DNA from 3 places in the Paracoccus sp. L-17 genome. Region 3 is predicted to be linked to each of the others. Evidence: riboswitches for the same ligand, from Rfam matches in the RefSeq annotation. Region 3 holds a riboswitch; each other region holds the start of a gene.

Region 1 (10,164 bases), on a different contig from region 3:
AGTTTCGAGCCGCGCCGTGCGGTGACATGGGCCTTGAACGCCGCGTGAATCGGCTCCAGCACCTTGTGCAGACGGGCGACATCCTCGGGCTTTTCCGGGCGGAACGGGTCCAGGGTCGATTTCGATTGGCCCGCGGTGTGCACGCGACGCTCGATCCCCCAGCGGTCGATCAGATCGTGAAAGCCGAACCCGGCAGAGATCACGCCGATCGAGCCAAGGACCGAGCTGTCATCGGCCCAGATCCGGTCGCCCGCGCAGGCCAGCCAATATCCGCCCGAGGCCGCGACATCCTCGACGAAGGCATGGACCGGGGTTCCGGTTTCCTCCGACAGACGCCGGATGCGCGCGGCGATCAGCGATGATTGCACCGGCGAGCCACCGGGCGAATTGATGGACAGGGCCACCGCGACCGGCTTGCCCTTGCGAAAGGCGCGTTCGATCACCGGGGCAAGCGCCGCGTCGTTCAGGCCGCCGCCGCCGCGCCCGGCCATGCCGATGGCGCCGTGCAGGCGAACGACCGAAACGCGCGGTCCGCGATGGATCAGGCGGCTGAGAAACGGAACATGCATGAGGCCCGACATAATGGCGCCGCGTTCCCGCCACAAGCGGCAGGATCAGGACAGCGTGTCGCGGATGGTCTGGCCGGGCATGAAGGTCGGGACCATCTCGACGATGCGGTTTTCGGGCAGGGCATCCTTGCCGGCGACCAGCCTGGCGGCGCGGCGCCCGATTTCGACCCGTCTCGCATCGGTCGTGGTCAGCCTGACCGGCAGCCCATCCAGCAGATCGACGCCATTGAAGCCGGCCAGCCCGATCCGATTGGGGATGTCGTAATTCCGGTCCAGGCAGTAAAGCAGGCCGCCCGCGCCGATCATGTCGTTGGAATAATAAAGGAAATCCAGATTCGGCGCGCGGGTCAGGATCCGTTCGGTCAGTTCACGCCCCTTCAGCAGCGACGATCCGCCCTGATAATATTCCCGCGCCTCCAGCGGAACGCCCGCCGCCGCCAGCCCCTCTTCGAAACCGACCAGCCTTTTGCGGGCGCGGTGATCCTCGGGCATGTGGGTGCCCACGAAACCGATCCGGCGATAGCCCGCGGCCACGATCCGCCGGGCCATTTCCCGGCCTGCGCGCTTGTGCGAGATGCCGACGATCGTGTCGATGCCGTCGCCGTCGGTATCCATGATCTCGACCACCGGGATGCCGGAACTGGTCAGCATGGCACGTGCCGCGGCGCTGTGTTCCAGCCCCGCGAGGATCACGCCCGAGGGCCGCCAGGACAGCATGTCGTAGAGCACCATTTCCTCGCGCGCGGGCGAATAATTGGTCACCCCGATCACGGGTTGCAGTCCGGTATCGTCAAGCTCGGCCGAGATGCCGCCCAGCACATCGGGAAAGACGAGGTTCGACAGCGACGGGATGACCACCGCGACCAGATTGACGCGCTGGCTGGCCAGCCCGCCGGCAATCTTGTTGGGCACGTATCCCAGCGTCTTCGCGGCGGTCAGCACCTTTTCGCGCGTCGCGGCGGAAACGTCGCCGCGATTGCGCAGCACCCGGCTGACCGTCATCTCCGAGACCCCCGATGCCTCGGACACGTCGCGCAGGGTCAGGGGGCGTCGTGGGCGAAGGGTCGTCATGGCGGCGCTGTTCCGGGCGACAGGGATGATCGGGAATGTTAGCGGACGACTCGTGCCCCGACAACCTTGCCAAGGCGCCCTCATGCGGTCAAAAGGGCTGCACGGCGGCCCCGTGGCTCAACTGGATAGAGCAGCCCCCTCCTAAGGGGCAGGTTGCAGGTTCGAATCCTGCCGGGGTCACCAGCGATTTCCGACAGGTTTCAGCCCTGCCCCCAATCCAGCACGACCTTGCCGGATTCGCCCGATCGCATCGCCGCGAACCCGGTCTCGAAATCGTCGATCGGCAGGCGGTGGGTGATCAGCGGCGCAAGATCCAAGCCGGCCTGGACCAGCCCGATCATCTTGTACCAGGTCTCGTACATCTCGCGGCCATAGATGCCTTTCAGGTTCAGCATCTTGAAGATCACCTTGTTCCAGTCGATCTCGAACCCGGTCGGCGCGATGCCCAGGATCGCGATCTTGCCGCCATTGTTCATCACGTCGATCATCTGCCGGAAGGCCGGGGCCGCGCCCGACATTTCCAGGCCGATATCGAATCCCTCGGTCATGCCCAGCCCGGCCATCACCTTGCGCAGATCCTCGCGGGACGGGTCGATCGCCTGATCCAGCCCCATCCTGCGGGCAAGATCCAGCCGGGATGGATTGATGTCGGTGATGACGACCTTGCGGGCGCCCGCCCGCCGCGCCACCAGCGCCCCCATGATCCCGATCGGGCCCGCGCCCGTGACCAGCACGTCCTCGCCCACGCAATCGAAGCTGAGCGCGGTGTGAACGGCATTGCCGAATGGGTCGAAGATCGCCGCGATCTCGTCGGGGATGTCGTCGGGTATCGGCACCACGTTGCTTTCGGGCAGGCACAGATATTCGGCGAAGGATCCCGCCCGCTGCACGCCCACCCCCAGCGTGTTGCGACACAGATGCCCGCGTCCGGCGCGGCAATTGCGGCAGGCCCCGCAGGTGATGTGCCCCTCTCCCGAAACGCGCTGGCCGGGGCGGAAGCCTGTCACCGCGCTGCCGGTATCGGCGATCACGCCGGAAAATTCATGGCCGGTGACCAGCGGCACGGGAACGGTCTGCGCCGCCCAGGCATCCCAGTTCCAGATATGCACGTCGGTGCCGCAGATCGCGCTTTTGCCGACGCGGATCAGCACCTCGCCGGGACCGGGTTCGGGGACCGGCACCTGTTCCATCCACAATCCCGGTTCGGGCCGCGCCTTGACCAGCGCCTTCATCATGTTGCTCATCGGATCACCTTCAGGTCGCGGCCGGTCGCGATGAAGGCCGCGATGGCCCGGTCCAGGTCCGCCTTGCCGTGGGCAGCCGACATCTGGGTGCGGATGCGCGCCTGCCCGCGCGGCACGACGGGAAACGAGAAGGCGGTGACATAGACCCCGCGGCGCATCATCGCCGCCGCGAATTCGCCCGCCAGATGCGCCTCGCCCAGCATGACCGGGATGATCGGATGGCCGGCCCCGGCCAGCGTGAACCCGGCCGCCCCCATCTCGGCCCGGAAACGTTCGGCGTTGCCGTTCAGGCGCGCGCGCAGATCCTCGCCCGCCTCGATCAGATCCAGTGCCGTCAGCGAGGCCCCCGCAATCACCGGCGCCAGCGTGTTCGAAAACAGATAGGGCCGAGAGCGTTGCCGCAACATCTGGATCACCGGCGCAGGCCCCGCGACATAGCCGCCCGAAGCGCCGCCAAGCGCCTTGCCCAGCGTGCCGGTCAGGATCGCCACCCGGTCCGCGACCCCGTGCAGCGCCGGCGTGCCGCGCCCGCCGGGCCCGGTCAGCCCGACCGCGTGGCTGTCATCGACCACGACCGTTGCGTCATGGCGTTCGGCCAGATCGCAGATCGCGGGCAGATCGGCGATCACGCCATCCATCGAAAACACGCCGTCGGTGACGATCACCCGGTTGCGGGCATCGCCGGCCTCGATCAGCCGCGCTTCCAGTCCGGCCATGTCGTTGTTGGCATAGCGCAGCCGGCGCGCCTTGCACAGCCGGACCCCGTCGATGATCGAGGCATGGTTCAGCGCGTCCGAGATGATCGCGTCCTCGGGCCCGAGGATCGTCTCGAACAGGCCGGTATTGGCGTCGAAACACGAGGAATAGAGGATCGCGTCCTCGGCCCCCAGAAAAGCCGCGATGCGCGATTCCAGTGCCTTGTGTTCCTCTTGCGTGCCACAGATGAAGCGGACCGAGGCCATGCCGTAGCCATAGCGGTCCAGCGCCGCATGGCCGGCGGCGATCAACTCGGGATGGTCGGCCAGGCCCAGGTAATTGTTGGCGCAGAAATTCAGCACGGTGCGGCCGGCCCCGACCTCGATCCGGCCCGACTGCATCGAGGTGATGACGCGCTCGTCCTTGAAAAGCCCGTCCTTGCGGATCTGGTCCAGTTCGGCGGTCAGACGATCGGTCAGGGTCATGTCGCGCTTCCTTCGGCCAAGGCGCCGTTCTGCGCCCGGTGATCCGGGCATTGTCGTGCGGATGCCTAGCGCGAAAAGTCGAGATTTGCCATATAGGCCGGAATTGCCGAAAGCCCGGCGACGCCGCGGCCTGATCGCTGCCCCGGAGGTCAGGAATTTATTTTCCATCGGATCCACACAAGATATTGACGCCCCGGCCCCGGACATGGCTAAGTGATGTGGCTATGGTGTCCCTGACTCGCGTCAGGGGTGAAAAGGGAAGCCGGTGAAAGTCCTGCGCTGCCCCCGCAACTGTAAGCGGCCTGCACGGCTGATGATGCCACTGGAGCGATCCGGGAAGGCCAGTCGGGCGAAAGCCGCAAGCCAGGAGACCTGCCATGGCGACGACAACGACACCGGACGGTGGGTCCGGCGGCGTAGGTCCGGCCATGCGCCCTGCCTGCCCGTCACTCTCGGTCCGGAAAACAGGAACAGAGGGCAAGACCATGACCATCACCGTTTATTCCAAACCCGCCTGCGTGCAATGCACCGCCACGACCCGCGCGCTGGATGCGCGGGGGCTGGATTACAGCGTCATCGACCTGACCGAGGACGAGGATGCGATGCAGCGCGTTACCGCACTTGGCTATCGTCAAGCGCCGGTGGTGATCGCGGGCGAGGATCACTGGGCGGGCTTCCGGCCCGACATGATCGGCCGCCTGTCCTGAGGCGCAGGTGGCCGGGCTGGTCTATTATTCCTCGGCCTCGGGCAATACCGCGCGGTTCGTTGCCGGGCTGGGGCTGGCGGCGGAACGTATCCCGATCCGTCCGGACAGCGACATGCCCGCCCCGGCCCGGCCCTATGTCCTGATCTGCCCGACTTTCGCGGATGGCGAGGGGCGGGGCGCGGTGCCCAGGCAGGTGATCCGCTTTCTGAACGATCCGGGCCGCCGCGCGGGCCTGCGCGGCGTCATCGGCGCGGGCAATCGCAATTTCGGCGCAACATTCGCCCTGGCGGCCCGCGTCATCTCGGAGAAATGCCAGGTTCCGGTGCTGTATCGATTCGAGCTGGCGGGAACCGAAACCGATCTGATCCGCGTCCGCGCGGGGCTGGACAACATCATGGGACTGGAATGCTTGACACCGTAAAACCCGATCTCGACTATCATGCGCTGAACGCGATGCTGAATCTGTATGACGCGGACGGGCGGATCCGGTTCGAGGCCGACCGCATGGCCGCGCGGCAATATTTCCTGCAGCATGTGAACCAGAACACGGTCTTCTTTCATTCGCTGGACGAAAAGCTGGGCTATCTGGTCGATGAGGGCTATTACGAAGCCGCCGTGCTGGACCGGTATTCCCGCGATTTCCAGCGCGCGATCTGGGACGCCGCCTATGCGCGCAAGTTCCGCTTTCCGACCTTTCTGGGCGCGTTGAAATACTACACCAGCTACACGCTGAAGACCCGCGACGGGCAGCGCTATCTGGAACGCTACGAGGATCGCGTGGTGATGGTCGCGCTGACCCTGGCGCGGGGGGACGAGGCGCTGGCCATGCGCTTCATGGACGAAATGCTGTCAGGCCGGTTCCAGCCCGCCACGCCGACTTTCCTGAACGCCGGCAAGGCGTCGCGGGGCGAGCTGATCTCGTGTTTTCTGCTGCGGGTCGAGGACAACATGGAATCCATCGGCCGCGCGATCAATTCCTCGCTGCAACTCAGCAAGCGCGGCGGCGGCGTGGCGCTGATGCTGACCAATATCCGCGAATCCGGCGCGCCGATCAAGGGCATCGAGAACCAGTCCTCGGGCATCATTCCGGTGATGAAGCTGCTGGAGGACAGTTTCAGCTATGCCAACCAGCTTGGCGCGCGGCAGGGCGCGGGCGCGGTCTATCTGAACGCGCATCACCCCGACATCCTGCGCTTCCTGGACACCAAACGCGAAAATGCGGATGAGAAGATCCGCATCAAGACGCTGTCCCTGGGCGTGGTGATCCCCGACATCACATTCGATCTGGCCAAGCGCAACGAGGATATGTATCTGTTCTCTCCCCACGACATCCAGCGGGTCTATGGCGTGCCCTTCTCGGACATTCCGGTGACGCAGAAATATACCGAGATGGTGGACGACAGGCGCATCCGAAAGACAAAGATCAACGCCCGCGAATTCTTTCAGACGCTGGCCGAGATCCAGTTCGAGAGCGGCTATCCCTATATCATGTTCGAGGACAGCGTGAACCGCGCCAACCCCATCCACGGGCGCATCACCATGTCCAATCTGTGCAGCGAGATCCTGCAGGTGAACGAGGCGTCGCAGTTCAACGAGGATCTGTCCTACGCGCATCTGGGAACCGACATTTCCTGCAACCTGGGCAGCCTGAATATCGCCAAAACGATGGACGGCCCCGATTTCGGCGGCACCGTCGAGGCCGCAATCCGCGCGCTGACCGCGGTCAGCGAGATGTCGGCCATCGACGCCGTGCCCTCGATCCGGCGCGGCAATGACGAGGCCCATGCCGTCGGTCTGGGCCAGATGAACCTGCACGGGTATCTGGCGCGCGAGCATATCCACTATGGCAGTCCCGAAGGGATCGAGTTCACCAGTGTCTATTTCGCCGCGATTGCCTATCACGCGATCCGGGCCTCGAACCTGCTGGCGCGGGAAAAGGCTGCCACGTTCCGCGATTTCGACAAGTCCAGCTATGCCGACGGGTCGTTCTTCGACAAATATACCGGCCGCGACTGGCTGCCCGTCCTGCCCGAGGTGACGCGGCTATTCGCCGACATCACCCTGCCCACGCGTGCGGATTGGGCGGCGCTGAAGGCCCGGGTGATGGAACACGGGCTCTATAACCGCAATCTTCAGGCAGTTCCGCCCACCGGCTCGATCAGCTATATCAACAACGCCACCTCATCGATCCATCCGATCGTCTCGAAGATCGAGATCCGCAAGGAAGGCAAGATCGGCCGCGTCTATTACCCGGCCGCCTACATGTCGAACGAGAATCTCGACTTCTATCGCGACGCCTATGAAATCGGACCCATGGCGATCATCGACACCTATGCGGCGGCGACCGAACATGTCGATCAGGGCCTGTCGCTGACCCTGTTCTTCCCCGCCGAGGCGACGACGCGCGACATCAACCGCGCCCAGATCCACGCCTGGAAGAAGGGGATCAAGACGATCTACTACATCAGGCTGCGGCAGGCCGCGCTGGAAGGAACCGAGGTCGAGGGATGCGTGTCCTGCACCCTCTAGGCCGCGCTGTCCCGCGGATATCCGACGAACAAACCAGGAAAGGGTCTTTCGCCATGAAGGATCAGACGATCACGCCGGTGCAGCGCGCGGTGAACTGGAACCGGCTTCAGGACGACAAGGATCTGGAGGTCTGGAACCGGCTGACGATGAATTTCTGGCTGCCCGAAAAGGTGCCGCTGTCCAACGATGTGCAAGGCTGGGCCACGCTGCGTCCCGAGGAACGGCAACTGACCATCCGCGTCTTCACCGGGCTGACCCTGCTGGACACGGTGCAGAACAGCATCGGCGCCCCCGCGATGATGGCCGATGCGATCACCCCGCACGAAGAGGCGGTCCTGTCCAACATCGCCTTCATGGAGGCGGTTCACGCGCGGTCCTATTCCTCGATCTTCTCGACCCTGTGTTCGACCAGGGAGGTGGACGAAGCCTTCCGCTGGTCCGAAGACAATCCCCAGCTTCAGCGCAAGGCGCGGTTGGTGCTGGATGAATACGCGGCCGGCTCGGATCCGCTGCGGCGCAAGATCGCCAGCGTGTTTCTGGAAAGTTTCCTGTTCTATTCCGGCTTCTATCTGCCGATGTACTGGTCCAGCCGCGCCAAGCTGACCAATACCGCCGACCTGATCCGCCTGATCATCCGCGACGAGGCCGTGCATGGCTATTATATCGGCTACAAGTATCAGCGCGGGCTGGAACGGCTTGGCCAGGGCGAACGCGCGGCGCTGAAGGACTTTGCCTTCTCGCTGATGTTCGATCTCTACGATATCGAGGCGAAATATACCGCCGATCTCTATGACGGAATCGGGCTGACCGAGGACGTGAAGGCGTTTTTGCACTACAACGCCAACAAGGCCCTGCAGAATCTGGGCTACGAGGCGCTGTTTCCGCCCGCCGCCTGCGAGGTCAACCCGGCCATCATGGCCGCCCTGTCGCCCGACAGCGAGAACCACGATTTCTTTTCGGGGTCGGGATCGTCCTATGTGATCGGCAAGGCCATCGCCACCGAGGACGAGGACTGGGATTTCTAGGCGGGCGACCGGCGGCAGCCGAACCGGACCGGCGATTGCCGTCGGCCGGCCCAAGCGCGCCGCCTTTCACCGCCCTGCCGCCGGTGCTAGGCTTTCATTGCCAGGCATGCAGGCGAGGACATGATGAGCCACAGCAACCTTGAACTCAGATCGACCGTCACCTCCGACGGCACCCTCAGGATCACGCTCGATCCCGTTCCCGTCCGCGCGCCCGAGGCCGGCGAATTGCTGGTCCGCCTCGAGGCCGCGCCGATCAATCCATCCGATCTTGGCCTGCTCTATGGCCCGGCCGACATGCAGACCCTGACGGTCGAGGGCTCGGGCGAGGCGCGCGCGCTGACCGCGAAAATTCCCCAGGCTGCGATGGCGCCGCTGGCGGCACGGTTCGACCAGTCGATGCCGGTCGGCAACGAGGGCGCGGGACTGGTGATCGAGGCCGGTCCCGACCTTGGGGATATGGTCGGCAAGCGCGTCGCGATGATCGGCGGGGCGATGTATGCGCAGCTGCGGCTGATCCGGGCCGAATCCTGCATTGTGCTGCCCGAGGGTGCGACCTCCGCCCAAGGCGCCTCGTTGTTCGTCAATCCGCTGACCGCACTGGGATTTACCGAGACCATGCGGGCCGAAGGGCACAGCGCAATCGTTCACGCGCCCGGCGCGTCGAATCTGGGTCAGATGCTGGTGCGCATCTGCCAGGAGGACGGGATCGGTCTGGTCAGCATCGTGCGCAGCCGGCAGCAGGCGGATCTGCTGCGCGAGATCGGCGCCACACATGTGGTGGACAGCAGCGCCGATGATTTCCGGCAGCAACTGGAACAGGCGATTGCCGAGACCGGGGCCACGATCGGCTTTGACGCGATCGGGGGGGGCGAGATGACCAGCATGATGCTGAACGCGATGGAGGCCGTCGCGGTCCGGTCCATGGACAGCTACAACCGCTATGGTTCGCAGTCCGCGAAACGGGTCTATATCTATGGCGCGCTGGATACCGGGCCCACGATCCTCAAGCGCGGTTTCGGCTTTGCCTGGAATATCGGCGGCTGGCTTCTGTTCAACTTTCTCGGCAATGCCGATCCCTCGGTCGCCGCGCGGATGCGCCAGCGTGTCGTTGACGGGATGAAGACCACCTTTGCCAGCCACTACACGGCCGAGATCGGTCTGGACGATCTGTTGAAGCCCGAGATCGCCGAAGCCACGCAGCGCAAGGCGACGGGCGAGAAATACCTGGTCGTTCCCTGACGGCGCCGCCATGGCGGCGCAGACCCGGCCGACCGATGCCCGAAACCGGAACCGGCTTTGACTCTGCGCTCGGGCGGGGATAGTCAGCCGGATCGGCTGTCCTGCAGCGCGGGCAGGGGGCCCGGGCAAGGGTCCGGGCCGTTCCATCGGCCGCAAGGGCCCTTTCAGGCGAAACAGATGACACAGAACAATATCGCAGCGCCGCTGGCCGCGGCTCTGGCCGAGCGGGGCTATGACACCCTGACAGCGGTGCAGCAGGCCGTGCTGAACCCGGATGCGAAGGGACGCGACCTGCTGGTCTCGGCGCAGACCGGTTCGGGCAAGACCGTGGCCTTCGGAATCGCCGCGGCGCCCGATCTGCTGGATGGCGCGGACAGGCTGCCCGAGGATTCCGGTCCGCTGGCGCTGGCCATCGCGCCGACGCGCGAACTGGCGCTTCAGGTCGCGGCGGAACTGGGCTGGCTCTATGCGGCGACGGGCGCGCGGATCGCGACCTGCGTCGGCGGCATGGATTACCGGACCGAGCGTCGGGCCCTGGCTCAGGGGGCGCAGATCGTGGTCGGCACGCCGGGCCGCCTGCGCGATCATCTGGAACGTGG
Region 2 (10,164 bases), on a different contig from region 3:
GGTTCAGCCCTGCGGGATTCATCATGAACATCACCATGAAAAGTCCCATGACCATCATTTCCACCGCCATCATGAAGATCGTCGCGGCACCGAGATAACTGGCTGACAGAAGCAGGCCGATCAGGCCGACCGAGGTGAAGGACAAAAGCAGCAGGAAGGTCGCACGGATCATCGAATCGACGCGAAAGACGCGCCAGCCGGTCCAGATCGCAAATCCCGAAAGCAGGTAGAATGCCACGTCGGTCATCGTCATCACAGCGCCCCCAGCCCGGCGATCAGCAAGTCGAGGAACGCAATCGGCAGCAGCACGATCCAGATCAGCGTCAGCATCCGCGCCACCGGCATCCGCGGGACAAGATGCGTCAGCAGGACCACCGCCACCATCACCGCCAGCGTCTTGAGCGAAAGCCAGAGCCAGCCCGGCAGGACCGGCCCAAGATAGCCGCCGAGGAACGCCGTCGCCGCGATCGCGCATGCCGCGACCAGCATCGCCGCGCGCGCCGTCTGCCAGGCAATCCAGCGCGGTCCACCATCCTCGGCCGAGGTGCCGCCGGCCAGATCGGCGCTGTCGGCATAGTCGAACGGCCCCCGCAGCGTCAGTGACATCACCACCGCCAGAAACAACGGCAATCCCAGCGGCTGGCGGATCACGTTCCACAGGCCGCGCTGCGATTCGACCACCGCGCGCAGGTCAAGCGACTGGGCCGGTATCGACGCCGCGATCAGAACGAACATCGACAGCAGCATCACCGGCAGACCGATCGCGACATAGCGATAGGCGCCGATCAGCGGAAACGGCGCGTTGGGCGACCAGCCGTGCAGAAAGACCGCGACGACGACAACGGCCTCGGCCGCGCCCCACAGCACCACACTGGTATCCAGCGCGATGAGGGATTGGTCCGGGGCGAAGGGAACCAGCGCCAGGCCGACCACCGCAAGCAGAAAATAATAACCCGGCGCCAGAAGCCAGTTCAGATGGTCGGGTGCCTCGGTATCGGTGCGCTGGCGAAGATAGTCGGCGACCACGGCCCGCAGCGGGTCCGTCGCGGCCATGCCGACCGGGCGGCCGACGATCAGCCGCCCGATCGCGGTATCCAGCGCCGCCGCGGCCCACAGGCCGATCAACAACAGTGCCAGCAGGGCGGGAAGACCGACAATCAGGCTCATGCGGCCGGTCCGGTCATGTCGTGATGCTGGTGTCCGCCGTGATCCGGCGGCGCGTGAGCAGGGGCGTCCCTGTTCCCGTCCTTGTCGTCTTCGTCACCGCCCTCCGGCCCCGACCGCGCGCAGATCGCACGGATTCGATCCGGCTGGAAGCTGTTGAGCACGATCATCGCCTCGTGCCATTCGAGGCCGGGCAGAAGGTCGGACAGCCGGGTGCCATCGTCGGCTTGCGGCGCGTCCTTGTCGCGCCACCGGTCCAGCCGGTCGCGTACGTCGGTGCCGTCCCTGGCCCGGCCCAGACCGTCCGGGATCGCGCGTCGCAGCATCGCGATGCCCATGGCTGGCGGCAGGCCATCGCGGGTGCGCCGCAGCGCCAGGGCCGGCATGTCCATCACCCGCATCAGTCGGGCGATCGCATCTCCGGGGCGATCGTCCGATCCGGGCTGCGGGCAGGGGGGGCGGGTCGCCGTGGCCGACTGGATGACATCGCCCTGCAAAGTCAGATCGAGGATCAGGCCGGGCGGCAGCATGGGCAGGAAAGGACCGAACGGCGCGGAATAGGCATCCAGGCTCAGCCCGTCGCGCAGATCGTCGTCGGTCATCGCCATCGGGCGGCCATAGGGCGTGCCGCCCATCATGCCCTTGCCGCCCTGACCATGCGGACCGACGCCGCGCCATTCGTTCGGGGGCTTGTCAGGCAGGAAATCGGGCTCGGACGCGCGGTCCCCGGAAAGAATCGATCGCCAGAGATCGGTCAGCGTCCGCTCCAGCCCGTCCGCCGTTGCCTGCACCGGGTCGGTCCAGTCCCCTGGCGGCGTCGCCCGGTGCCAGATTGTCGCGCGGGGGTGCGGCAAATGGTCGTGGAGCCGCTGCAGGAAGGGAAGAAGATCGGGCGCGATTTCGCCAAGCACAAGCAGAATCGCCGCCTGCCGGGGCGAACGCTGCAGCCGCAACGTCCCGTGCAATTCCTCGGCCCGCTGCAACCCGCCCGCACCGATCGCGGCGAAGACCGGTGGCGGCCCCGAGGCCGCGAAGGCGCGGGCCCAGCTCATTCCCATGCAAAGATTCCCTCACGCCAGCCATAGATGATGCCGATGGTCAGAATGGCAAGGAACATCCCCATTTCGACCAGGGCCTTGATGCCCTCCTCGACGAAGACGACGGCCCAGGGATACATGAACATCATCTCCATCTCGAAGGCGACGAAGAGCAGCGTCATGGTATAATAGCGAACGTGGAATCGTTGCCAGGCATGGGTGCCCGGCGCGGCACCGCCGATGAACGGTGCGGCCTGCGGTGCGGTGACCCCGGGTGCGTCGGACAGACCGCCCAATTGCTGCAGCGCCATCACGGCGCCGAGGGACAGAGCCGTCAGAAGAAGAATCTGGATCGTGGTTTCCATGCTTCCCGGCTCATCTCCTTGCAAAGACAGGATTGTCGCAACGCAGGCGATCTTGCAAGTGTTCCGATCCGGATTGCCGCGGATCAACCCGGCCGCAAACCGCCCTCGCGGCCCTGCGATCCGGGCATGGCAGCGCCGGCGCGGCCGTCGATGCCGTTCAGGATCGCGTCGCGGATCCGTCGCCTGCGGGCGGCATCTTCTGCCCGGCGCGATTACGGGCGTCCGGATCCGCGGCGCGCAGCACCATCCCGAACAGATCGCGCGGATCGTCGGGATCGGCCAGAAGGTCGAGCCGCTCGAACAATCCGGTCCGGCCAAGCTGGTCGCGGACATAGCGCAGGGCCGAGAAATCCTCGATCGCAAAGCCCACCCCGTCGAACAGGGTGATCTGGCGCGCATCGCGGCGCCCTTGGGCCTGTCCAACGACGACCTGCCAGAATTCGGTCACGGGAAAGGTCTGCGGCATCTGCTGGATTTCGCCCTCGATGCGGGTCTGCGGCGGGTATTCGACGAAGACATCGGCGCGCGACAGGATGTCGGGATGCAATTCGGTCTTGCCTGGGCAGTCGCCGCCGATGGCGTTGATGTGGACCCCGGCGCCGACCATGTTGTCGGACAGGATCGTCGCATATTGCTTGTCGGCGGTGCAGGTGGTGATGATCTGTGCGCCCTCGACCGCCTCCTGCGGGGTTTTGCAGGCGGACAGGTCGAAACCTTGTCCGGCCAGGTTGCGCATCGTCTTGGCGGTCGCCTTCGGGTCGATGTCGTACAGCCGAAGCCGGGTAATCCCGCACAGGGCCTGCATCGCCAGCGCCTGAAATTCGGATTGGGCGCCATTGCCGATCATCGCCATCGTGTCGGCCCCGGCGGGCGCCAGATATTTCGCCACCAGCGCCGAGGTCGCCGCCGTCCGCAGGGCGGTCAGGATGGTCATTTCCGTCAGCAGGACCGGATAGCCGTTGCCGACATCGGCCAGCAGGCCGAAGGCGGTGACGGTCTGGCGTCCGTCTCGCGTGTTCTTGGGATGGCCATTCACATATTTGAAGCCATAGGTCTGCCCGTCCGAGGTCGGCATCAACTCGATCACGCCATCCTCGGAATGGGCCGCGACGCGCGGGGTCTTGTCGAAATCCTGCCAGCGGCGAAAATCATCCTCGATATAGGTCGCAAGGCCCTCCAGCATCCGGGACAGGCCGATGCAATGGATCAGCCGCATCATGTTCTCGACGCTGACAAAGGGCACATAGGCCAGATCCGATGGTTTCGGGACGGGCATGGTTCATCCTTTCGGTCAGATTTCGCCATTCTCCACGGCGCAGTCTGCATGCAACAGGGCGAACTTGCCGGAATCTTGCGGGTCGGCTATGCATTTTGCGACCTGATATTGCGCAGGATGACATCTTGTGTCCATCCAAGACGATGCCAGACAGAGCCTCGACGACCACGACCGGCGGCTGATCGGTCTGCTGCGCCATGACGGCCGGGCGCCGGTGTCGAAGCTGGCCCAGATCATGGGGCTGTCACGCGGCACGGTGCAGTCGCGGCTGGATCGTTTGCTGGCCTCGGGCACGCTGCTTGGCTTCACCGCGCGGGTTCGCGAGGACGGCGAGGGAAACGCGGTGCGCGCGGTAATGATGATCGAGGTCGAGGGCCGCACGACGACACATGTCATCAGCAGATTGCGCGGCCTGCCGCAATTGCGCCGGATCCATACGACCAGCGGAAAATGGGATCTGGTCGCCGAGATCGCGGTGGAAAACCTGGTCGAATTCGACCGCGTTCTGCGCGAGGTCCGCATGATCCAGGGCGTCCGCAACAGCGAGACAAGCATCCTGCTGACCTCGATCTAAGGCCCTGGGTCACACGGGCGCGGGTCCCCTCAGACCTCGACCTCGACCTTGCCGATCGGGTGCGAGCAGCAGGCCAGCACGTAACCCGCCTCGATATCCTCGTCGGTGATGCCGCCATTGTGGACCATGTGGACCTGGCCGGACAACTTCCGGATCCGGCAGGTGCCGCAGACCCCGAAGGTGCAGCCCGAGGGGATGTTCAGCCCGGCGGACCGCGCGGTCGCAAGGATCGTGTCGGTTTCCGAGCAGGTCCGGCTGACGCCGGCCAAAGCAAAGGCGATCTCGGCCTCGGCGGCCTGATCGGGCACGACATCGCCAAGGACCGGGTCCAGGGCTTCCTCGGCCAGCGAGGGGTGGAAGCTTTCCTGATGATAGCGCGCCATGTCGAAGCCCAGCCCCGCCAGCGCGTCGCGCACCGCCTGCATGAAGGGTTCGGGGCCGCAGCAGAACACCTCTCGTGTCAGGTAATCCGGCGCCATCAGGCCCAGCATCAACTGGTTGAACATGCCCTGATAGCCGGTCCAGGGCTGAAAGCGGTCGGTTTCCTCGACGACGAATCGCAGGCTGATTTCCGGAAAACGGCTGGCCATGTGTTCCAGCCGGCGGCGGAAGATGATGTCGGAGGGGCGCCTGGCGCAATTGACGAAAACCACGTCGGCGGGCCGGCCCAGATCGAACATCCAGGTCGTCATCGACATCATCGGCGTGATCCCCGACCCGGCCGAGATGAACAGGTATTTCTCGGACGGATGGTGGTGGCTGGAAAAGCGCCCGGCCGGTCTGGTGGCCCTGATCCGCATTCCCGGTTTCAGATGGTCCAGCATCCAGCGCGTGCCAAGACTGCCAGGTTGCGCCTTGACCGTGACCGAGATCGACATCGGCCGCGAAGGCGAGGACGAGATGGTGAAGGTCCGGTGAAGCGTCCCCTTTGGCAGCGGCAGTTCCAGCGTCAGGAACTGGCCCGGCACGAAGGAAAAGATCGCACCCGTCGGCGACTGGAAACAGAAGCTGGCCACGTTGGGCGCCTCGGGTGTGACGGTGACGCATTCAAGCATCTCGGCCCCGTCCCAGACCAGCACCGGATGCGAGATTTCGGGCTGCGGCATTCTCATTCGGCGGCCACCCGCACCGGCTGGATACGATTGCCCAGCGTCTCGCAATACCAGTCCACGAACTGGATCACGCCGCCCTCCTGCACCGCGGAATAGGGTCCGGGGCGATAGGCGGGCGAATTGATGCCAAGCTGGTTGTCCTCGACCACGCGGCGATCCTCGTCATTGGTGGCCACCCAGACCTCGGTCAGGGTCTTCAGGTCGTAATCAACGCCCTCGACGGCGTCCTTGTCGACCAGCCAGGTCGTCTGGACCTCGGTCTGCTGCGGACCGAGCGGGGTCACCCGGAATGTGATCGAGTGATCGGGCAGGAAATGGTTCCACGTCGTCGGATAGTGGAATTTCAGCAGCGCGCCCGCGTCGTCGAAGGGCACCCGACCCAGCCGGCGTCTCACGGCCGGATCGCCGGTCATGGTATAGCTTTTTGCCCCGACCTTCAGCGGCATCCGGGCAAAGCGGTATTGTCCGCTCTCCGCGATGCGGAACTGCGCGGGCATTCCGGCCGCCTCGCAACGCCGGAAATGCGCCTGAAGATGGGGCGGGGGGCCGCCTTCCTCGATTCCGCTGATCACCGGATCGTCGGGGAAGGTGCGGCACAGGGCCGGGTGGTTGCCGCCGCAATGATAACATTCGCGGTTGTTTTCCCAGACCAGCTTCCAGTTGCCGTTCTCGATGATGGTCGATTGATGGGCGATCTTGGCCTGATCCAGATCGTGCGACGCCAGATAGGGCTGGGCCATGGCGGCGAAGGCGTCGAAATCCGGGGCCTCCTCGGCCAGGCACAGATAGACCAGCCCCGACACTTCGCGGCAATGGATCGCCTTCAACCCGTGTTTCGTGGCATCGAAATCCGGCCCCATGTCCCGCGCCCAGATCAGGCGGCCGTCCAGTTCGTAGGTCCATTGATGATAGGGGCAGACCAGTTTCGGCACGTGGCCCGAAGCGCCCTTGCAGATGATCGAGCCGCGATGCCGGCAGGTATTGTGGAACGCCCGGATCACCCTGTCCGCGCCGCGCACGATCATCAGCCGGTAGGCGCCGACCTGATGGGTGACATAGCTTCCCGCCTTGGGTAGCGCGCAGGACGGTGCGGCATACAACCAGTCGCGATAGAAAATCTGTTCCAGATCGATCGCATGAAGATCGGCATCCGTATAGAACGCCCGTTCCAGCGAATGATTCGGTTCGCGCCGGTTCAGCAGGTCGCGTGCTTTGGCCTCTGCGGTCATGGCCTCTTTCTCCGTTGCCGGACATCTCCGGCGATGTGCTGAGGGGCGCGGCAGACGGGATCGGCCCCGCGCCGATGAGATGGCGCGACGCAGGATCGCCTCTGCCGCCGCCCGCGGTTTGACGTCATGTCTGGCTGGTTTCCGGACTTGGGGCTTCGGCCATGCCGCCGACCCGACGCCTTCCCGGAGGCTTGACTCCAGTGGCTCTTGTCGTGGCCGTTCGCTCCTTACCGTTGCGGGGGCAGTTCCGGATTTTCACCGGCTTCCCAATTATCGGCCTTGGCTCGAGTTCCGCGGCCGCACCTGACATCTGGGCGCAGAATAGCTGCGCAAGATCCGCCCGATACGCCGGTTGCGACATTAGGCCGCCCGAAACAGACTTTCGCCGGGGGGGGGCGATGGCCGGGGGGCGGCCTGCGCAACCCGATTCCGCGGCCGGTTGCATCACGGATCGCGGCCCATACCGCCATGCGGGCGGCCTGCCGGGGCGCAAGGACAACGCGCCTTCGGTTCCGGGCCTGCGGGACCGATCCGTTCGAGCCGGAATCCAGAGCCGCGCGTCAGCCCCGCCGCTTTTCTGGCGGAAGGGAATGGGAGTCGAACCCACCCGGGACAGGCTCGCTGCCCCAACCGGATTTGAAGTCCGGCCGCCCCACCGGGGACGATTCCCTTCCATCGCGCTGTTCCGCCGTGCCGAACAGATCCACCCTGTGGGGATTGATGCGACGCAAATCGCCGCGGCGCAAGGTGACCCCAAGGCGATCCAGAAAATCCAGGATCTCGATGGCGACCTTGCGTCCGTTACCCATCCTGTCGCGGAAGGCAGGGGCGCCGAACCAGCCGTCTTCGGTCTTCGCCGCGACATCGACCGCGATAGCCACCATTTCGGCAGTGACGGTGCGGGCGAAGAAATGGTCATGCGCGATCTGGTCGGTGCGCCCCAGCTTCTGCGTCAGCTTCAGCACCCGCCGCACCTCGCGTTCCTCCACACCCGTCTCGGTCGCGAAATCGCGGACGCGCGGCGGGCGGAAACGGCCATCGCCTGTCAGGGCCGGGACGATGCGCAGCCACAGCGCCTCATCCTCGGGCGACAGGCGAACCTCGTGACCGGGCAGGCGCAGAAAGGCACCGTCCATGACCGCGCGCCCGGCCCCGGCCTCGTCGCGCAGAAAGGACAGGAATTCGGGCTTGGGCAGGCGCGGCGTCAGCGCCAGGCGCAGTTTTTCGCGGCCCAGGCCCGCCATGTCGGGGTTCTGTTCGTGAAATCGGGCCAACGCCTGTTGCAACTGCGTCCGCAGCCCGTCCAGGTGATCGTGCGACAGGGCCAGATCGCCCAGGATGACCGCGCCCGCGGTTCGGATCGCGTTCTGCGCGTCCGGAATCGAGAGGGCCCGATCCCGCGTGAAGACCGGCAGATCGACCGGCGCGACGGCCAGCATCGCGGCAAGGGCGGCGCCGTCATTCCGGTCGCGCGCAGCCTCGATCAGCGCCAGCCTTGCCGCTGCGCGCCTTTTGCGGGCCGGCGGACGCAGGTCCAGGAAGACACCGCCGCCAAGCGACCGGCTGGCCGAAACGTCGCGCAGGATGAAGCGGTCCCCGATCGCGGCGGCGACCGGGCGATCCAGCACGATCTGGACCGGGCCGCTGGCGCCGGGCGGAATCGGTTCCGACAATGGCACGATCCGCGCGCCGGCCTCGGCCGCGTGGGTGTGCAGGCGGGCGGGAAACCAGTTTCCGATGGATTTCGGTTCGTTCGCCATCACATCCAGCCAGGCGTCGATGCGGTCGGTTGGGGCGTGAAGCGGTGGTGACAGGATCATGTCTCCGCGAGCGACGGCATCTTTCCCGATCCCCTCGCCCGACAGGTTCAGTGCGCAGCGTTGTCCGGCCGATCCTGTCTCGGCGGGCCGGTTCTGGCTGTGGATGCCACGCACCCGCGCCGCCAGGCCCCGCGGGCTGATCGTGACCGGATCGCCGATATCGACGCGCCCGCTGATGACCGTGCCGGTGACGACGGTGCCGACACCCGCAAGGGTGAAGCTTCGATCCACGGCCAGCCGGAACGGGGCGTCGTCCCGCCGTGGCGCGGTGGCGGCCTCGGCCTCGATCAGCAGACGGCGCAGCGGCGCAATCCCCTCGCCGGTCAGGGACGAGACCGGGACTATGGCGGCGTTGGCCAGTCCGGTCGGCGCCAGCGTCGCGCGGATCTGGGCGCGGAGTTCCACGCGGCGTGCGTCATCGGCCAGATCGGCCTTGGTCAGGGCGACGATCCCGCGCGTGATGCCCAGAAGATCGAGGATCGCCAGATGTTCGCGCGTCTGCGGCATGACGCCATCATCGGCGGCGACGACCAGCAGCGCGAGGTCGATCCCGCCGGCCCCGGCCAGCATGGTGTGGATCAGCTTTTCGTGCCCCGGCACATCGACAAAGCCGGTGATCGCGCCGCCGCTCAGGTCGGTATAGGCGAAACCCAGGTCGATGGTGATGCCGCGCGCCTTTTCCTCGGCCAGCCGGTCGGCATCGGTGCCGGTCAGCGCCTTCACCAGCGCCGTCTTGCCGTGGTCGATGTGGCCAGCGGTCCCGACGATCATAGCGCGGCCAGCGCCGTCAGCAGCGTGTCGTCATCCTCGAGACAGCGCAGGTCCAGCACCATCGCGCCATCGTGGATATGGCCGATGACGGGTCGGGGCAGGGCGCGCAGCCGGGCCGAAAGCCGGTCCGGCGCATCGCCGCCCGCGCCGGTCAGCCGCAGCCCGGCCGAAGCGATCGTATCGACCGGCAGTGCGCCCGACCCGATCTGGCTGCTGCACGCGCAAACCTCCGCCTCGTATCCCAGCGGAGCCAGCAGGACCGCCACTTGCGGGGCCAGCCTTTGCGCCTGTGCTGCGATCTCGGATTGCGGGCGGGCCAGAAACCGCAGCACCGGCAATCGCTCCATCAGCCGGTCTGGGTCGCGATAAAGCCGCAAGGTGGCCTGCATCGCCGCGATGCGGATCTTGTCCAGTCGCAGGGCGCGCTTCAGCGGATTCCGGTTGATCCGTGCGATCAGGTCGCGCCGGCCGACGATGAAGCCTGCCTGCGGCCCGCCCAGCAGCTTGTCCCCCGAGAAGGTGACAAGATCCGCCCCATCGGCCACCGCCTCGGCCACGGTCGGCTCGCGCCGCAGGCCCCAGCGGGACAGGTCGACCAGCGAGCCGGCGCCCAGATCGTTCAGCAGCGGCACCGCCGAACGGGTGGCGATCCGCGCAAGCTGCGGGCCCGGAACCTCGGCGGTGAAGCCCTCGATCCGGTAGTTCGAGGTATGGACCTTCATGATGACGCCGGTTCGTGGCGTGATCGCATCCTCGTAGTCGCGGGTATGGGTGCGGTTGGTGGTGCCGACCTCGACCAGACAGGCGCCCGCGCGG
Region 3 (10,164 bases):
ATGGGCGGCAGGACCAGCCAGACATGCACCATCGAGCGATCGGCCAGCGATCCCATCAGCCAGAACACGATCTCGTTGGCGGCGTAGGGATTGGGCGACAGGTTCAAAACCAGCGCCGTGCCCGCCCCCGCCAGCGCCGAGATGGCGACGCCGGCAAGGATCAGCGTCACCGAACCTCCGCGCGGCCCGGCCAGCGCCACCAGCAGGCCGACGCCCATGGCCGCTCCGGCCAGCGCCACCAGCGGCAGCGCCAGCGGGGCAGATAGCGACAGCCCGGTCTGGATCGCGATCACCGCGCCAAGTGCCGCCATGCCCGACACGCCGATCAACCCCGGCTCGGCCAGCGGGTTGCGCAGATAGCCTTGCAGGGCCGCGCCCGTCAGCCCGAGTCCGCTGCCGATCAGCAGCCCCAGCATGGCCCGCGGCAGGCGGATTTCGCGCATCACGATGGGCGCCGGGCCTTCGCCGCCGAACATCAGCGCCGACAGGCCGCGCCACGCGCCCAGCCCCGCCGGACCGGTCAGCAGCGAAACCAGGAAAAGCGCGGTGGCGAGAACAGCGAGGATGACGAAAAGAGGCTTCATTCCAACCCTTCGACGGCGCGCAGGATGAAAGGCGTGCCACAGACCCAGTCGCGATCGGTGACATCGGCTCTGCGATCCGTCGCCTCGGACAGCGCGGGATGGTCCAGGATGGCCTCGCTTCGTGATCTTCCCGGCCATCGCGCGCCCGTGATGAGGCGGTCGGGCTGCGACATGACCAACAACTCCAGCGGCAGCGGCGCGGTATTCTCGATGCCGTAATCGCTGGCGATGTTGCGATACCCCGCTGCGTCCAGGATCTCGCCCGCCAGCGTGCCGCGACCCGAGGTGAAGCCATTCGCATAATACAGGGCGGCGCGGTCGCGGCCCGGAGCACGGCGCAGCGCGGCGAGGCGGGCGTCGAAATCCGCGATCACGGTTCGGGCGCGGGATTCGCGTCCCAGCAGCGCGCCGATCCCGGCGATCTCGTCGCGAATGGCGGCGATGCTTTCGGCGGGGTCGCGGACCTCGACCCGGATTCCCAGCCGGCGCAGCATGGAGACCGTCGCCGAGGATGCGAACTGGCCCGCGATGACCAGGTCCGGGCGCATCAGATAGATTTCCTCGGCCCGGCCATAATTCACGTCATAGGCCTGCGCCGCGTCCGCCATCGGCGACATGCGCGGATCCTGCGCCAGATCGCTGACCGAAATCAGCTGGCCCGGCGCGGCCAGCAACATCGCAACCTGGTCGGTGCACAGATTCATCGATACCACCCGCCGCGGCGCTGCCACGGCGGGCAGAGCCGCAACCAGAAGCGCCGCAGCCGCGCATATCAGGTCAGAAATCCGCACGCAGCCCAACATAGACGGCCCGGTCGGACGTGCCATAGCCCTGGTTCTGCTGATATTCGCGGTCGAGCACATTCTCGACCCGCAGATAGACGTCGGCACCATTCGGCAGCGGATGGCTGGCGGTCAGATCCAGCGTCGCGAAGCTGGCCATGTCGCGCGGGCGATCGGCCTCGACATGCAGGGACATTCCGGCCCTGGTGCCGGCGGCGACTTCGGTCTCGGCGCCAAGGTTCAGAACGTGGCGGGGTGCCTCGGCCCAATCTGTCGTGGCAGCGTTGTCGGTATAGGTATAGGAACCCCGAATCGCGGTGGCCGCGCCGATGGCCCAGCGACCATCCAGTTCGATCCCGCGCCGACGCGACTGGCCCTGGACCTGTGCATAGCAACCGAAAAGCTGGCCGCATGCTGTGGCATCGGCATCGAAGCCGATCAGGTTCTCGGCCTGAAGCCAAAAGGCGGTGGCGCGCAGATAGCTGTCATCGCCCCAGCGTTTCTCGACCCCGATCTCGGCGGTGCGGCTTTCCTCTCGATCCAGCCCGGCATCGCCGTAGGGGCCGAACAACTCATAGAGCGAGGGCGCACGAAAGCCGGTTCCGATGGCGGCGCGGACCAGCAGGTCCGGCCGTGCCCGCCAGACGGCCGAGACCCGGCCCGAGGTGAAGCCGCCAAAGCGCGAATGATCGTCACGACGCAGCGAGGCGCTGAGATCGATATCGCTGCCGATCGGGGCGTCAACTTCGGCAAAGACCCCGCTGATGCGGCTGTCGCCCATGCCATCGGCCTTCTCTTTCTCGGTATCGGCGCCAAGGATCGCGCGTGCGCCGGTCGTGCCCAGGTCGGTCGCGCCCTGCCATGACACCTTGGTGCGGGACCCGATGAAGGGCGTTTCGACGCCGTTCGACCAGCTTCTCCGGTCGATCCGATAGCGGGTCAGGGCAAGGCTTTGATCGATGGATCCGGTCGTGACCTCGGCGAAGGCGCGCAGGCCGTAGGATTTGCGGGTGGTGTATTCGTCGCCCGGCGTGCCGGTCATGTCGCCGCCGAATTCGTCGAATTCGGCGCGGCTCTTGTCCCAGAAGCCGTTGATGCCGACCTTGCCGCCATTTTGCAGCTCTCGCGCGGCATAGAAGGACAGGCGCGATGCGTTGTAGCTGTCGGTCTCGAAGTTGCCGTCGTTTTCGTCGCGGGCGGAAAATCCCTGGCTGGTCACGCGGCTGGCGGTGAAGGCCAGGTCCGTGCCGTCACGGCGCAGAGCCGCGCCGTAGCTTGCGGCGAAGGTCTGGTATTGGCCGGCCTCGATGGCGAAATTCTGGCGCAATCCGTCCTCGGTCGGGCGCAGGGTGTCGATCGACAACACGCCGGCGATGGCGCGCGATCCGTAAAGCGCCGATTGCGTGCCGCGCAGCAATTCGATCCGGCCGACGCCGGCCGTGATCAGTCCGCCGATATCGAAATAGGGCTGGCCCGCCGCCGGGTCCGAAACGTCGATTCCGTCGATCAGGACCGGCGTATATTCGGGCGGTGCGCCGCGCACCTGAAGCGCGCCGGTCGTGCCCAGCGGCCCGGACTGGCGGATCGCCACGCCGGGCAGTTCGGCGATGCTGTCGGCGATCGGCTGGGCGGTGCGATCGGCCAGCGCGGCCGCACCGATTACCGAAACCGAACTGCCAGAGCGACCGATTTCGGTCTGCTCGCGATTGGCGGTCAGGGTGATTTCCGGCAATACATACGGCGTCTGCTGGCCAAGGGCGGGGGGGGCGGCGGCGATTGCGGCCAGGATGGCTAGGCGTTTCATGATGTCCCTTCCGGGTCGCCCGGACGGATGCCGGGGCGGGATGCGGTCTGTCCGGAAGGGCTTTCCGGACGGCGAACATCACCACAACGGACGATCCGTCAAGCACATGCGCCCCGCATGTCCTTGGGGTGATCGCCTGGGCAGGTCTCCTGGCTTGCGGGTCAAGGCTTGGCCGGGCCTTCCCATCCGCGAATTCGGCGGACAGTGGCATTCTCCGGCCTCGCTCTCCGCTGACAGTTGCGGGGGCAGCCGCGGAATTGCACCGCGTTCCCTTTTCACCGGGCGCGAACCCGGAACCGAGGCAGCCCGGGGCATAGCCGATCGGGCCGTCGCGGCGCAAGGAATTTCGCCTCAGGCGGGCAGCGAGGCGACCCACTCGGGCACGATCCGCGAGGCCGGGCCCAGAATCTGGCGGTCGAAGTCCGGAGCATTGGCGCCGGCTTCCAGGTTGAGGGCGACGCATTCCGCGCCCATCCGGGCGGCGTGCCGGGCGAAACCGGCGGCCGGATAGACATTTCCCGACGTTCCGATGGCTGCGAAAAGGTCGCTATGCGCCAAAGCCTGCCAGATCCGCTGCATGTGACAGGGGATCTCGCCGAACCAGACGATGTCGGGTCGGGTCCGCCTTGCCCCGCAGCCGGGGCAGCCGTCCTCGGATGTCATCGTCATCGGCGCATCCCAGCACGCCCCGCAGGCGGCACAGCGCGCGCGGCTCAGGCGGCCATGCATGTGGATCACATCGGCGCAGCCGCCGCGTTCGTGAAGATCTTCCACATTCTGCGTCACCAATGTCACGTCATGGTTCCGCGACAGCCGGGCCAGGGCCCGATGGGCAGCATTGGGCTGCGCGCCGGCTGCCTTCTGCCGTCGTTCATTGTAGAAGCGATGGACCAGCGCCGGGTCGCGGGCAAAACCCCCCGGTGTCGCCACATCCTCGATCCGGTGCCGTTCCCACAATCCCGTGCCGGCGCGGAAGGTGGCCAGGCCGCTTTCAGCGGAAATGCCCGCGCCGGTCAGGACCGTGATCCGCATGCGTCAGCGGCAAAGGGCCTCGGCCCTGCCGGCGAAACGCTTGTAGCGCGCCCAGAACGCGTTGTCGGCATCGCGTTTCGACATCCGCACGGCCTGCGCCTGATTCGGATCGCGGAAGAACGCGGCCGCGCGGCGCTGGTCTGAACGCGACAGGGTCTGGTCCGCGACCTGCTGGATGCAGCCGCAAAGCGGCGCGTTGCCGCGGGCGCGGTCGGATCGCACACAGGCGGTGTCGATAGGGCCGGACATGGCAAGCGGCGCTGTCATCATCACGGCGGATGCCGCGATCGCGATGCGGTTGAGCATGGAACTGTCTCCTCGGTTTCCTGATCCTCATGAAAGCGGGCATGGCCGGTTTTTCCCGATCTGGAATGCCCTTTCTGCACCACCAGACATAGCAAAAAGCTCATTCGGGCTCAATCACCGGGACGTGAGGAATTGTTGCGCTGACAGCGCGGCCTCATCAATATCTTGTGTCGTGGTCCCGATCCGGAGCGACCGGACAATTCGCTGCGGTTTGACTTTGCGCGCGCTGCATGGTTCCGCTGCGCTGCCGGACGGAGGATGACATGATCGAGGCAATCGGGCTGGATGCGGATGATACGCTATGGGAGAACGAGACCTTCTTTCGCGTCACCGAGGCCGAATTCGCATCGCTTCTGGCGGATCATGCCGAGATCGACGACATCGCGGGCAGGCTCTATGAGGTCGAATGCGCGAATCTTGAACGATACGGTTTCGGCATCAAGGGCTTCGTGCTGTCGATGGTGCAGACCGCGATCGAACTGACCGACGGGCGGATCGACGGCCAGGCCATCGGTCGCATCCTTGAACTGGGACGGGACATGCTGGCCCATCCGGTCGAGCTGATCGAGGGAGTCGAGGCTGCGCTGGACGCGCTGTCGGGGCGGCGCCTGGTGCTGATCACCAAGGGGGATCTGATCGATCAGGAACGCAAGATCGCCGCCTCGGGCCTTGCCGGACGTTTCGCGGCGATCGAGATTCTGGCCGAAAAGACGCCCGCGGCCTATGCCCGCGTCCTGGACCGTCTCGGCATCGCCTCGGGCGGTTTCGTGATGGCGGGCAATTCGATGAAAAGCGATGTCCTGCCGGTGATTTCACTGGGCGGACATGGCGTCTTCATTCCACACCAGATGACCTGGGCCGCCGAACATGCCGACCCGGGCCCGGATCCGCGCCTGCATCATCTGGACAGGATCGCGGATCTGCCTGACCTGATCACGCAGATCGAGGCGGTGCCATGAGCGTCAATGCCCGGGCGGCCCTGCTGATGACGCTGGCGATGGCGGGCTTTGCCTTCGAGGACGCGCTGCTGAAATTCCTGTCCTCGGATCTGTCGATCGGACAGCTTCTGCTGCTGCTGGGCTTTGGCGGCATGGTCGCCTTCGGCGCCTGGGTTGCCCTGGGCCCCGAGGGACTGCGCTGGCGCGATCTGTTCCATCCCGGCGTATTGCTGCGCAATCTTTGCGAGGCGATCTGCGGCGTCTTCTTCCTGACCGCCATTTCGATCGGCGATCTGGCCATCGCCTCGGCCATCCTGCAGGCGCTGCCTTTGCTGATGACGCTGGGCGCGGCGCTGATCCTGGGCGAAAAAGTCGGTTGGCGCCGCTGGGCTTCCATCGGTGCGGGGTTCCTGGGCGTGCTGATGATCGTGCGGCCGGGAACGGATGCGTTTCAGCCGGGATCGGTGCTGGCCCTGGTCGCGGTGCTGTTTCTTGCGGTGCGCGATCTGGTCACGCGACGGCTGCCTGCCTCCATCGGGTCGGGGCTGCTGACGGCCTCGGCCTTCGGGTCGATGTCGCTGGCCGGGGCCGCGCTGGTCGTCGTCGGAGGACAGCCGCTGATCGCGCCCGACCCCGCACAATGGGGCCTGATGGCGGCCTCGCTGATCTTCGGGCTGTTCGGCTATCTGACCATGGTGATCGCGACCCGGATCGGAGAGATCGGCGCGATCGCACCCTTCCGCTATTCCCGGCTGGTCTTCGCCATCATCCTGGGATTGCTGGTCTTTGCCGAACGCCCCGATGGCTGGATGCTGACGGGGGCTGCCATTATTGCCGTCGCGGGCGGCTATACGATGTGGCGCGAGGCGCGGCTGAATCGCGCCGCGCGCCGGATCCCCGCCGGCAGCGTCGCGCGGCCAGGCTGAAAGACGGGAAACCGGGGCGGCGGCAGCCTCGCCAGCGGCCTTGCGAAATCCTCTTTTCGCGGGCATGACGCCCCTGTATAGCCGCGCCATGACCAAGCTGTCCCTGATCCGCAATTTCTCGATCGTGGCCCATATCGACCACGGCAAATCCACGCTGGCCGACCGGCTGATCCAGCTGACCGGCACCGTCGCCGAACGCGACATGAAGGCCCAGATGCTGGACGCCATGGATATCGAGCGCGAACGCGGCATCACCATCAAGGCCAATACGGTCCGCATCGCCTATCCGGCGCAGGACGGCCAGACCTATATCCTGAACCTGATCGACACGCCGGGCCATGTCGATTTCGCCTACGAGGTCAGCCGGTCCATGCGCGCCGTCGAAGGATCGCTGCTGGTCGTGGACGCGACCCAGGGGGTCGAGGCGCAGACATTGGCCAATGTCTATCAGGCCATCGACGCCGATCACGAGATCGTCCCGGTCCTGAACAAGATCGACCTGCCCGCCGCCGAGCCCGATCGCGTCAAGGCGCAGATCGAGGACGTGATCGGCATCGACGCCAGCCAGGCGATCCTGATCAGCGCCAAGACCGGCCTCGGCATCCCTGATGTGCTGGAGGCGATCGTGCAGCGCCTGCCCGCGCCGACGGGAGATGCCGACGCGGCCTTGAAGGCGATGCTGGTCGATTCCTGGTATGACAGCTATCTGGGCGTCGTCGTGATGATCCGGGTCATGGACGGCACCATCCGCAAGGGCGATCAGGTCAAGATGATGCAGACCGGCGCCACCTACCGGCTGGACAAGCTGGCGGTGCTGACGCCTGCGATGAAGGACATCGCGGAACTGGGGCCGGGCGAGATCGGCGTTTTCACCGCATCCATCAAGCAGGTTCGCGACACCCGTGTCGGCGATACGATCACGCACGAGAAAAAGCCCGCCGCCACCGCCCTGCCGGGTTTCAAACCCTCGCAACCGGTGGTGTTCTGCGGGCTGTTTCCGGTCGATGCGAACGATTTCGAGGCGCTGCGCGACGCGATCGAGAAACTGGCCCTGAACGACGCCAGCTTCAGCTCCGAAATGGAGACTTCGGCCGCGCTTGGCTTCGGCTTCCGCTGCGGCTTTCTGGGGCTGTTGCACCTGGAGGTGATCCGCGACCGGCTGGAACGCGAATATGATCTGGACCTGATCACCACCGCGCCCAGCGTCGTTTTCCGGCTGCACATGCGCGACGGCGAGATGCGCGAATTGCACAACCCCGCCGACATGCCCGACCTGACCCTGGTCGACCATATCGAGGAGCCGCGCATCAAGGCCACGATCATGGTGCCCGACGATTACCTGGGCGACGTTCTGAAACTGTGCCAGGACCGGCGCGGCATCCAGCTGGATCTGACCTATGCCGGTTCCCGCGCGATGGTCGTCTATGACCTGCCCCTGGCCGAGGTCGTCTTCGACTTCTACGACCGGCTGAAATCGGTGACCAAGGGCTATGCCAGCTTTGACTACCAGATCAGCGAATACCGCGAGGATTTCCTGGTCAAGATGTCGATCCTGGTGAATGACGAGCCGGTGGACGCGCTGTCGATCATGGTCCACCGCGACCGCGCGGAATCGCGCGGCCGGGTCATGGTCGAAAAGCTGAAAGAGCTGATTCCGCGCCACATGTTCAAGATCCCGATCCAGGCCGCCATCGGCAGCCGCGTCATCGCGCGCGAGACCCTGTCGGCCATGCACAAGGACGTGACCGCCAAATGCTACGGCGGCGATGCCACGCGCAAGAAGAAGCTGCTGGAAAAGCAGAAGGCCGGCAAGAAGAAGATGCGCCAGTTCGGGAAAGTGGAAATTCCGCAGACGGCGTTCATTCAGGCGTTGAAGATGGAATAATATTTTAGCAATTAATAAATATATTATATTACTTGAAATTTATTGCCATAGAGTTATTATTTTTATGCGCAAGTTCGCGTAGCTTTAAATTTGTGGAGTTAGTATAATGCCAGAGGAAGTGTATCGCTTCAGCGAGGGGGCTATAGAGGCGGCGACGGGCCGGGCAGCGGAGTTTGGACAAGAGTTTGATGGAAGAAGCCTTCAGGGAAAGCCAGCACAAGACAGTACTTTTTCGATAAGGGCTGAGTGTCTCGACGTAAAAGTCGGAAAGAAGGGCGTTTGCGTTGGATTGCCCTTTGGGCTTGGGGACGTGTGTATCCCAATTCCGGTTGGAATCGATTTGGGTACGGCGGCGAAGGCATGTTTGGATATATACTATAAGACCGTCTTCGGAATCAAATTGCCTGCCGGTGTTGAGGTGACAATTTACGTTGCCGGCCAGCAAGTTGCTAAAGTAAGATTTGGGCTCTAGCTTTAGAACCGCATGAGAAGAGTCTAGTTAGCAAGCTTGGGATCGGGTTTCGCTCCGCATCAATTCGATGCTTCATAAGCAATCGCATCGAAATGACCCTACGGCATAAACACTTGACGTAGGTGAAATTCAATTCTAGAGCCGAATGCGAAAACGGCCCTCCGCGCCAAGGGCACGGAGGGCCGAGGTCTGCTGGATGCGGGCCGGTTACTGCGCAGTGATCGTGGTCATCACCGGCTTTTCGTCCACCCGGATCGGGCCGTCTTCCTTGGCGCCCAGGGAATATTCGAACATGCCGGTCTTGCTGCCGCCCTCATCGCCATGGACCATCAGCATCAGCATGTCGCCCGATGCGACCTCTTCGGTCAGGATCGCGGCCACGTCGGAGGTTTCACCTTCACGAACCGGCGCGTAACCCACGACGGGGCCCGGCTTCATCTCGGAATCGGTGCGGTGGACGACCAGCCAGCCATTGGCGGGTGCCACGACCTTGGCTGCGCTGACAACGCCGTTGGATACAGACTGATCAGAGGCATCGATCATCGGTGACATGTCGGCAGTCTGGGCAAGGGCGGCGCCCCCGGCGAGCATTGCAATTGCGGCGGTGAGAGTAATGGTCTTCATCGTCGTCCTCCTGAGAATTGGACAGCCGTACGCGACTGCTTCACTCAGGAACGGATGGCGACGCGCAAAGTTGCGCAGATCACGGGATGGTCAGACGGATCAGGCCCGTTTTCGCACCAGAGAATTGACCAGGCCTCGCCGCCTGCCTGTTCAGTCCAGCCAAAAAGGCCACACCCTGCGGCAATGGTTGCCGACGGCCGCGCCGACCGAAAGTGAGCCGTCGCGCGGACCCTTTCCGAATTGCGACAGGCCCGCGCCATCGGCCTTTTTCGCCGGGTCCAATGTGAAGACGATGCCGAGCCCGGCCTCGCGCGGCCTGGGCGTGGCACGCCACAGGCGGGTCTTGCCCGAGAGGTTCAGCCGGCGTTCGGCGAAATCGCCCGCAGCGCACCAGTAATCGGTTTCTCGCGCCCAGCTTTCGAATTGGACGGCGATTTCAGTCGGGCCGATCCGGCGCGCATCCATGCCGTTCTGGGCGATGAAAGCCTGCGCCGGCAGCGGCAGGATCAGCAGGGAAAGAAAAGTGATCGCGCGCATCGGAACAACCCCCGTTCTTTCGAGAATAACCGGTTGGGCCGGGGCCGCAAGTCCCCGAGGCGCGCCGTTCGGCCGGCGATGGCTTTCCCTAGAACGCCACGCCGGACCAGAGGCCGATATTGGCGTAGGGCGTGAACTCGCCCGTCCGCACAAGGGCACGGGCCCGATGCGTCAGGGCCTTGAAATCGGCATGAGGCAACGTTTCGATCTGCCCGATGCTGCGCGCGCGAAAGGCCCGGTCCAGTTCGGGCGCAGCCTCGCTGGCGATGGCCGA

What was found. A riboswitch is a leader RNA that binds a small molecule or an ion and turns the genes downstream of it on or off. The one in region 3 is predicted to bind cobalamin.
Region 1: another riboswitch for cobalamin. It lies ahead of nrdH (glutaredoxin-like protein NrdH); the one in region 3 lies ahead of AC13CR_RS11000 (TonB-dependent receptor plug domain-containing protein).
Region 2: another riboswitch for cobalamin. It lies ahead of AC13CR_RS05595 (aromatic ring-hydroxylating oxygenase subunit alpha); the one in region 3 lies ahead of AC13CR_RS11000 (TonB-dependent receptor plug domain-containing protein).

The regions. Positions count from the first base shown of each region.
Region 1 is NZ_JBSXNM010000044.1:279,565-289,728, forward strand. It holds gene AC13CR_RS15730 (S49 family peptidase) at 1-569, opposite strand, end outside; gene AC13CR_RS15735 (LacI family DNA-binding transcriptional regulator) at 615-1,640, opposite strand; tRNA gene AC13CR_RS15740 (tRNA-Arg) at 1,747-1,823, shown strand; gene tdh (L-threonine 3-dehydrogenase) at 1,841-2,872, opposite strand; gene AC13CR_RS15750 (glycine C-acetyltransferase) at 2,881-4,065, opposite strand; cobalamin riboswitch at 4,274-4,459, shown strand; gene nrdH (glutaredoxin-like protein NrdH) at 4,551-4,772, shown strand; gene nrdI (class Ib ribonucleoside-diphosphate reductase assembly flavoprotein NrdI) at 4,780-5,193, shown strand; gene nrdE (class 1b ribonucleoside-diphosphate reductase subunit alpha) at 5,178-7,301, shown strand; gene nrdF (class 1b ribonucleoside-diphosphate reductase subunit beta) at 7,355-8,326, shown strand; gene AC13CR_RS15775 (zinc-binding dehydrogenase) at 8,450-9,565, shown strand; gene AC13CR_RS15780 (DEAD/DEAH box helicase) at 9,743-10,164, shown strand, end outside.
Region 2 is NZ_JBSXNM010000031.1:5,762-15,925, forward strand. It holds gene AC13CR_RS05560 (NADH-quinone oxidoreductase subunit J family protein) at 1-247, opposite strand, end outside; gene AC13CR_RS05565 (NADH-quinone oxidoreductase subunit H) at 253-1,167, opposite strand; gene AC13CR_RS05570 (hypothetical protein) at 1,164-2,222, opposite strand; gene AC13CR_RS05575 (NADH-quinone oxidoreductase subunit A) at 2,213-2,566, opposite strand; gene AC13CR_RS05580 (ornithine cyclodeaminase) at 2,724-3,842, opposite strand; gene AC13CR_RS05585 (Lrp/AsnC family transcriptional regulator) at 3,970-4,416, shown strand; gene AC13CR_RS05590 (FAD-binding oxidoreductase) at 4,446-5,528, opposite strand; gene AC13CR_RS05595 (aromatic ring-hydroxylating oxygenase subunit alpha) at 5,525-6,757, opposite strand; cobalamin riboswitch at 6,873-7,079, opposite strand; tRNA gene AC13CR_RS05600 (tRNA-Sec) at 7,336-7,431, opposite strand; partial or broken gene selB (selenocysteine-specific translation elongation factor) at 7,492-9,348, opposite strand; gene selA (L-seryl-tRNA(Sec) selenium transferase) at 9,345-10,164, opposite strand, start outside.
Region 3 is NZ_JBSXNM010000039.1:177,602-187,765, reverse strand. It holds gene AC13CR_RS11010 (FecCD family ABC transporter permease) at 1-584, opposite strand, end outside; gene AC13CR_RS11005 (ABC transporter substrate-binding protein) at 581-1,288, opposite strand; gene AC13CR_RS11000 (TonB-dependent receptor plug domain-containing protein) at 1,362-3,170, opposite strand; cobalamin riboswitch at 3,293-3,486, opposite strand; gene AC13CR_RS10995 (NAD-dependent deacylase) at 3,522-4,202, opposite strand; gene AC13CR_RS10990 (hypothetical protein) at 4,206-4,508, opposite strand; gene AC13CR_RS10985 (HAD family hydrolase) at 4,772-5,467, shown strand; gene AC13CR_RS10980 (DMT family transporter) at 5,464-6,372, shown strand; gene lepA (translation elongation factor 4) at 6,461-8,257, shown strand; gene AC13CR_RS10970 (hypothetical protein) at 8,364-8,729, shown strand; gene AC13CR_RS10965 (DUF7282 domain-containing protein) at 8,937-9,353, opposite strand; gene AC13CR_RS10960 (hypothetical protein) at 9,504-9,890, opposite strand; gene rbsD (D-ribose pyranase) at 9,979-10,164, opposite strand, start outside.